Regions from separate parts of the Kaistia geumhonensis genome, predicted to be linked through region 2. Evidence: predicted binding sites of a transcription regulator. Region 2 holds the regulator's gene; the other holds the start of a gene.
What was found. The regulator PhoB, encoded in region 2, activates phosphate uptake and scavenging genes when phosphate is short. The targets are predictions, from matches to a motif close to TGTCATNNANCTGTCAT.
Positions count from the first base shown of each region.

Region 1: a site for PhoB is predicted at 1,850-1,866, ahead of QO015_RS20880 (esterase-like activity of phytase family protein). Genes of this name have one in related genera too.

Region 1 is NZ_JAUSWJ010000001.1:4,401,569-4,404,974, forward strand. It holds gene QO015_RS20880 (esterase-like activity of phytase family protein) at 1-1,785, opposite strand, end outside; tRNA gene QO015_RS20885 (tRNA-Lys) at 2,006-2,081, shown strand; gene QO015_RS20890 (hypothetical protein) at 2,212-2,349, shown strand; gene QO015_RS20895 (GFA family protein) at 2,370-2,771, shown strand; gene QO015_RS20900 (phosphotriesterase family protein) at 2,778-3,406, opposite strand, start outside.
Region 2 is NZ_JAUSWJ010000001.1:3,866,282-3,869,687, forward strand. It holds gene pstA (phosphate ABC transporter permease PstA) at 1-173, shown strand, start outside; gene pstB (phosphate ABC transporter ATP-binding protein PstB) at 170-952, shown strand; gene phoU (phosphate signaling complex protein PhoU) at 975-1,691, shown strand; gene phoB (phosphate regulon transcriptional regulator PhoB) at 1,714-2,418, shown strand; gene QO015_RS18325 (outer membrane protein) at 2,682-3,406, shown strand, end outside.

The DNA of each region.
Region 1 (3,406 bases), 540 kb from region 2:
GTCCTTCCACTCGCGCTGCACCGCGAGCCAGACCGTCTCGTCGGCACCCGAGCCGGTGACGGTCACGCCCTCGAAGCCGAAGCGCGTGGCCTTGTCAGCGAGCTCGGCCGGCAACGCGATCTCCTCCACCAGAACGCCCTTGGCGTCGGTGCGCAGCAGCGTCGACTGCGTCTTGTTCTTCTCGCGCTCGGGATTGCCTTCCGAGGCAAGCCAGAACCCGCCATCGGCGGCAAGCGCGATGCCCTCGAGGTCGAGATTTTCGACCGGCTTGCCGTCCTTCGTGACGACGATGCGGTCGGTGATGACGGCCGGGGACTGCGCCGCGTCGATCGTCAGGATCGCGCCTTGCGACTGCGCGCTGTCGACGACGGCGTAAAGCTTGCCCGGCGCCGTGCGATCGGCGGCAGTGCCCGAAATCGCGGCCCAGCCGATCGGCTTGCCGTCCTTGTCGGCCGAGACGAGCGTCGGATAGGCGGCTGGCGCATCGCTGCGCTCGTAGATCGTGACGACCGAGCCGATCAGGCCGTCCTCGCGGAGGTCGTTCTCGGAGGCGGTGACGAAAAGACTGCGCTGCGGAATGGCGAGCAGGCCCTCCGGCCCGATGCCGCCCGGCAGCGCCTGCAGGAGCGTCGGGGCCTTGCCGGCGCCTTCGTCCTTGTAGACGCCGACCAGCGAGGCACGCTCGGAGCCGACGAAGATCAGCGTCTCGTCGACGAAGCGGGCGACTTCGATACCCTCCGGCTCGTTGCCCTTCTTGTTGCGCTTCTCAGGATAATGGCCGAGCCGCACCGTCTCGTATTCGAGGCTGGTGCCGCTGTCGAAATCGACCGTGCCATCCGCCTTGAAGATGGTGAAGCCGCGGCTGCCGCCCTTCCAGTCGCCTTCGTTGGCGGTGACGAAGCGGTCGTCGCCGATCCAGCCGACGGCGTCCGGCTCGCGCGCCACGCCCTTCATGGCAGCGGACAGGTCGATCACGCCGTCCTTCCCGGTGTCGATGCCGTCGAGATCGACGCTGCCGGCCGAGAAATGCGTCACGACCTTGCCGGTGGCGGCGTCGGCGATGACGATCTCGTTGTTCTCCTGCATCGTCAGGACGATCTGGTTCTTCGCGTTGAAGTCGACGAATTCCGGCTCCGGATCCTCGGGCGCGACCGCCGAGAGCCCCGAGACGTCGATCACGGTCTTCGTGCCGCAATCGACCGTGCCGTCGGCGGCGAGGCGGAAGGTCACGAGGCTGCCGCCCGGCATCTGCGGGATCGCGCCGTCATTCACCTCCTCGTCGCGCTCGTTCTCGATCGCGATGGCAAGGAAGCTGCCGTCCGGGCTCTTGGCCAGCGAATCGGGCTGGCCGGCGAGATCGCAGGTGGCGGCGACGGTCTTCGAGGCGAGATCGACGACGGCGAGATGGCCGGCGGGCTTCGCCTTGTCCTTCGAGGTCACCACGCCGACCAGCGCATGGCCACCGGCGACGACGGTCGAGGTCGGCTCGCCGCCGAGCGCGACCGTGCCGGCCGGCTTCGGCGCCTTGGGGTCCGCCAGGTCGATGATGCCGATCCGCTCGCCGGGGCTGTCGGTATAGACGAGCGTATTGCCGTCGGCGGAAGCGGAAATGATCTCGGCGACCGTCGCCTTCTCTCTGTCGGCGCCCTCGGGCAGGTTGTCGACGACATGGAACGTGGCGATGCGGTTGAACATTTCGGCCGCTTCCGCCGCACCAAGTCCGGGAAGGGCGGTGCCGGCGAGGAGCGTCGCGGCAAGCGCGGCGGTCGTGAGCCTCGTGATCATGGGGTTCCCCTGTGGCTGCTGTCGGTCTCGATCTCTCTGCGAAAGCGCAACAAAACCGCCCGACGTGACAGGGGAATGAAGCCGGCGCGCGTGGCGCGGCGCCGCTGCCGGGAGAGCGAAGATTTCCACAGGCGGCGAAATCGCGACGAGGGTGCTGGACAGCCCCCACCGCCTTTGCTACACACCGCCTCGTTCGCGGCGGCAAGTTCCGCAGCGCGGCGGGTGCATAGCTCAGTTGGTAGAGCAGCTGACTCTTAATCAGCTTGTCCTAGGTTCGATCCCTAGTGCACCCACCAAAAACCTCCTCATTTTCAGTCATATGATGCGTCGTCAGTAGCGGCCTTGCCGTTGCGGTTGTCTCTCGCTTGCGGTCGGCGCGGCGAGGGTCGATGATCCGTCACCGGATGCTTGGGAAGGGAGCCGCGCATGATCCGACGACCGTCCGGCAAGCCGCTGTTCAGCGATGACCGCTTCGGCAATCTCTTGCGCATCGCCGTCGCGGTGCTGGTGATCGCCGGGGTGCCGATCGCCGCCTTTGTCAAATGGCTGCTTTCGGGCGGCTAGGGATGGCGGGAGGTGAGGGCGTGCTGATCGGGACCTGTCATTGCGGCAGGGCGTGCTGGACTCTTTCGGGCGATCCTGGGGCGGTCACGGCGTGCAACTGCACGCTCTGCCGGCGCTATGGCGCGCTCTGGGCCTATGACTACGAGAATGAGCGCATCCGTTTGGAGGGGCCGACCACTGTCTATCAGCGCGAAGGCGAGACGCCGGCTGAGATCGAGACGCATTTCTGTCCGACCTGCGGCTGCCTGCTTTGTTGGCGCGACCTTTCGACGACGGCCGACGGAAGGCGGCGCATGGCGGTCAACGTCCGACTCGCGCCCGCTGACGCCGTCGCCCATCTGCCGGTGCATCACTTCGATGGTTTTGCGAGTTTCAGGACCGTGCCGCGCGACGCTGCTTGCGTCAGCGACATGTGGTTCTGACGTCCCTCAGCGTGCATAGGCATTGAACGGGTTGTCGTGCGTCAGGCGGCGCAGCGTTTCCGCCTCGACGCCGCGGGCGGCGAGGAGCGGCAGCAGCACGTCGGAAAGATGCGTGTAGGGCATCGGTGTGCCGCCGCCGGGCAGCGCGGGGTCGTACCAGCCGCGATCGTGGCTGACCAGCATCTGCGCTTCATAGCCCGCGTCGAGGGCGCGGATGACGAGGTCGGCGACCGCATCGTCCGGCGCACGGCCGACATGGTCGAACTCGATCCAGGCGCCACGATCCGCCACGGCGCGGTTGAGCGCGAAATCGGGCTCTTCCTGGGTGTGGATCGAGATGAAGCGGTCGGGGCGATAGCCTTCCTTCTCGATGATGTCGAGCTGATCCATCACGACGCGGCCGCGGATGGTGTGGCTGCCGATGATGGCGCCGGTGCGGCGGCCGGCGCGCGCGGCGGCCCGCAGGATCTTCGCCTCGAGCGGCGTGATGCCGTCGTCGCCGGCGGAGAGCTTGATCCAGCCGGCGCGCACGCCGGTGTCCTCGATGCCGTTGTCGAGCTCGTCGACCATCCACTCCTCGAGCGCCTCTTCGCTGGCCTCGCGCACCCAGGCGGGGATCCAGGGCTCTCGGTAGT
Region 2 (3,406 bases):
CCAACCTGAACGCGCCGATGGCGAGCCTGCCGGTGACGATCTTCCAGTTCGCCCTCAGCCCCTATCCCGAATGGCAGAAGCTGGCCTGGACCGGTGCGCTGCTCATCACCTTGACCGTGCTCGCGCTCAACATCGTCGCGCGTGCCTTCCTTAGCCCGAGGACGTCGAAATGACCGTGTCCACGCTCCAGAACACGCTGCCCGAGAAGATCTCGATCAAGAACCTGAAGTTCTTCTACGGCGACAACCTCGCGCTGAAGTCGATCAACCTGCCGCTCTACGAGAAGAAGGTCACCGCCTTCATCGGCCCGTCGGGCTGCGGCAAGTCCACGCTGCTGCGCGTCCTGAACCGCATGTACGACCTCTATCCGAAGCAGCGCGCCGAGGGCGAGGTTCTGTTCGACGGCGGCAACATCCTCGCCCCGGGCCAGGATCTCAACCTGCTGCGCGCCCGCATCGGCATGGTCTTCCAGAAGCCGACGCCGTTCCCGATGTCGATCTACGACAACATCGCCTTCGGCGTCCGCCTCTACGAGAATCTGTCGCGCTCCGAGATGGACGAGCGCGTCGAGGCGGCGCTGACGCGCGGAGCCCTCTGGAACGAGGTCAAGGACAAGCTCTCCTCGAGCGGCCTCAGCCTCTCGGGCGGCCAGCAGCAGCGCCTCTGCATCGCCCGCTCGATCGCGGTGCGGCCCGAGGTCGTGCTGTTCGACGAGCCCTGCTCGGCGCTCGACCCGATCTCGACCTCGAAGATCGAGGAACTGATCGACGAGCTGACCGCCGACTACACGATCGCCATCGTGACGCACAACATGCAGCAGGCGGCGCGCGTCTCCGACTACACCGCGTTCATGTATCTCGGCGAGTTGATCGAATTCGACGAGACGTCGAAGATCTTCACGGCCCCGGGCGACAAGCGCACCCAGGACTACATCACCGGACGCTTCGGCTGAGCCCCACGGCCAGGAGGACGACATGTCGGAACACATCGTTTCCCGCTACGACGACGAACTCAAGGACGTGCAGCGCCGCATCGCGGAGATGGGCGGCATGGCCGAGCGGCTGGTCGATCTCTCCGTGCGGGCGCTGACGCGGCTGGACGTGACGATGGCCAACGCGGTCATCGCCGACGATCGCCGCCTCGACCAGGTGCAGCGCGAGACGGAAGAGCTGGCGATCATGATCATCGCCCGCCGCCAGCCGATGGCGCTCGACCTGCGCGAGGTGATCGGCGCCATGCGCATCTCGAACGACCTCGAGCGCATCGGCGATCTGGCCAAGAACATCGCCAAGCGCGTCCTCGCGCTCGACGGGCAGTTCCAGTCGAAGCGCTTCATCACCGGCGTCGAGCACATGGCCGAGCTGTCGCTCGCCCAGCTCAAGGACGTCCTCGACGCCTATGCCTCGCGCGACGTCAACCAGGCCTTCGAGGTCTGGCGCCGCGACGCCGACATCGACAGCATGTACACCTCGCTGTTCCGCGAACTCCTCACCTACATGATGGAGGATCCGCGCAACATTTCGCTGTGCACGCATCTGCTCTTCTGCGCCAAGAACATCGAGCGCATCGGCGACCACGCGACCAACATCGCCGAGACCGTGCACTATGTGGTGACCGGCGAGTCGCTGACGCAGGACCGGCCGAAGCAGGACGAATCGAGCGTGACCAAGGTCTCCTACGACGCCGCCTGACCGGGCCTGAAGGGACATCGCGATGACCCCCCGCGTGATGATCGTGGAGGACGAGGAAGCGCTCGCCCTCCTGCTCCGCTACAATCTCGAGGCCGAGGGCTACAGCGTCGAGGCCGTGCCGCGCGGCGACGACGCCGAGACGCGGCTCAAGGAGACGACGCCTGATCTCCTGCTGCTCGACTGGATGCTGCCCGGCATTTCGGGCATCGAGCTCTGCCGCCGCCTGCGCGCACGCGAGACGACCCGCACGCTGCCGATCATCATGCTCACCGCCCGCGGCGAGGAGCAGGAGCGGATCCGCGGCCTTGCGACCGGGGCCGACGACTATGTCGTTAAGCCGTTCTCGGTGCCTGAACTCATGGCCCGCGTGCGCGCCATCCTGCGCCGTTCGCGGCCGGAGGTGATCGCCTCGCTGCTTCGGGCCGGCGACATCGAGCTCGACCGCGAGACGCACCGCGTCCGCCGCTCGGGCCGCGAATTGCGGCTCGGTCCGACGGAATTCCGGCTGCTCGAGTTCCTCATGAAGAGCCCCGGCCGCGTCTTCTCGCGCGAGCAATTGCTCGACGGCGTCTGGGGCCGCGACGTCTATGTCGACGAGCGCACGGTCGACGTGCATATCGGCCGGCTGCGCAAGGCGGTCAATCGCGGCCGCGTCAAGGATCCGATCCGCACGGTGCGCGGCTCCGGCTATGCCTTCGACGACCAGTTTGCCGGTGCCGCAAACTGATCGGCCGCCTTACCGAACTTCAGCATGATTGACGGCCGGAGCGGGCGCGCGAGCCCCGCTCCGGCCGTTTCGCTGTTGCGGCAACCCCTTCTTCGCAAAGAGAAAGCGGCCGGCTCTCGGCCGTTAACGAAGAAGTAACGTAAACAATCGTGGTTAAGTGACGTAGTTAATCTGTTCTTAAACGTTCCCCGGCAAAGTCGGCTGCGACGGATTCAGATTGATCGGGCGATGTCTCGGTCCAGCCTTCGATCGGGGAGACTTCGATGGGTTACGTGAAGACCTTAACGCTCGCTGCCGTGGTCGGGGCGGGCATCGCCGCCGCGGGCGCCGCCCACGCGGCCGACCTTCCGGAGCCCTATGTGGAGCCCGCGCCCGTCATCGCGACGGGCGGCTGGTATCTGCGCGGCGATATCGGCTACAAGTGGTACAATAATCCCGACATCAGCTTCGTCACGCCAAGCTATGTCGACAACTGGAGCAACAACTCGCTCGACAATACCGGCCTCATCGGTATCGGCGCCGGTTATCGCTTCAACGACCACTTCCGCGTCGACGGCACGATCGACTACGAATTCCAGTCGGGCTCCTACGGGCAGGGCTATTGCGGCGGCTGTGGCGAGCTCTACGGCATCGATCACACCGTCGAGACTGCGGACATCGCCGCCTGGACCTTCCTCGTCAACGGCTATGTCGATGTCGGCACCTGGTCGGGCTTCACGCCCTATGTCGGCGCCGGTATCGGTACGTCCTACCTTCAGACCTCGAATGTCGCCTTCGTCAATCCGGACGGCAATTCGGGCTATTGGGACGGCGGCAGCCAGTGGAACTTCGCCTATGCCCTCATGGCCGGCGTGTCCTATGCCTTCTCGCCCAACATGTCGGTCGACCTCAACTATCGCTATCTCAATCTCGGCGACGCGGTCTCGGGCTATATCCCGGCCGGCGGCGGCGGCGTGATCAATTACGACAACATCTCGGCCAACGAAGT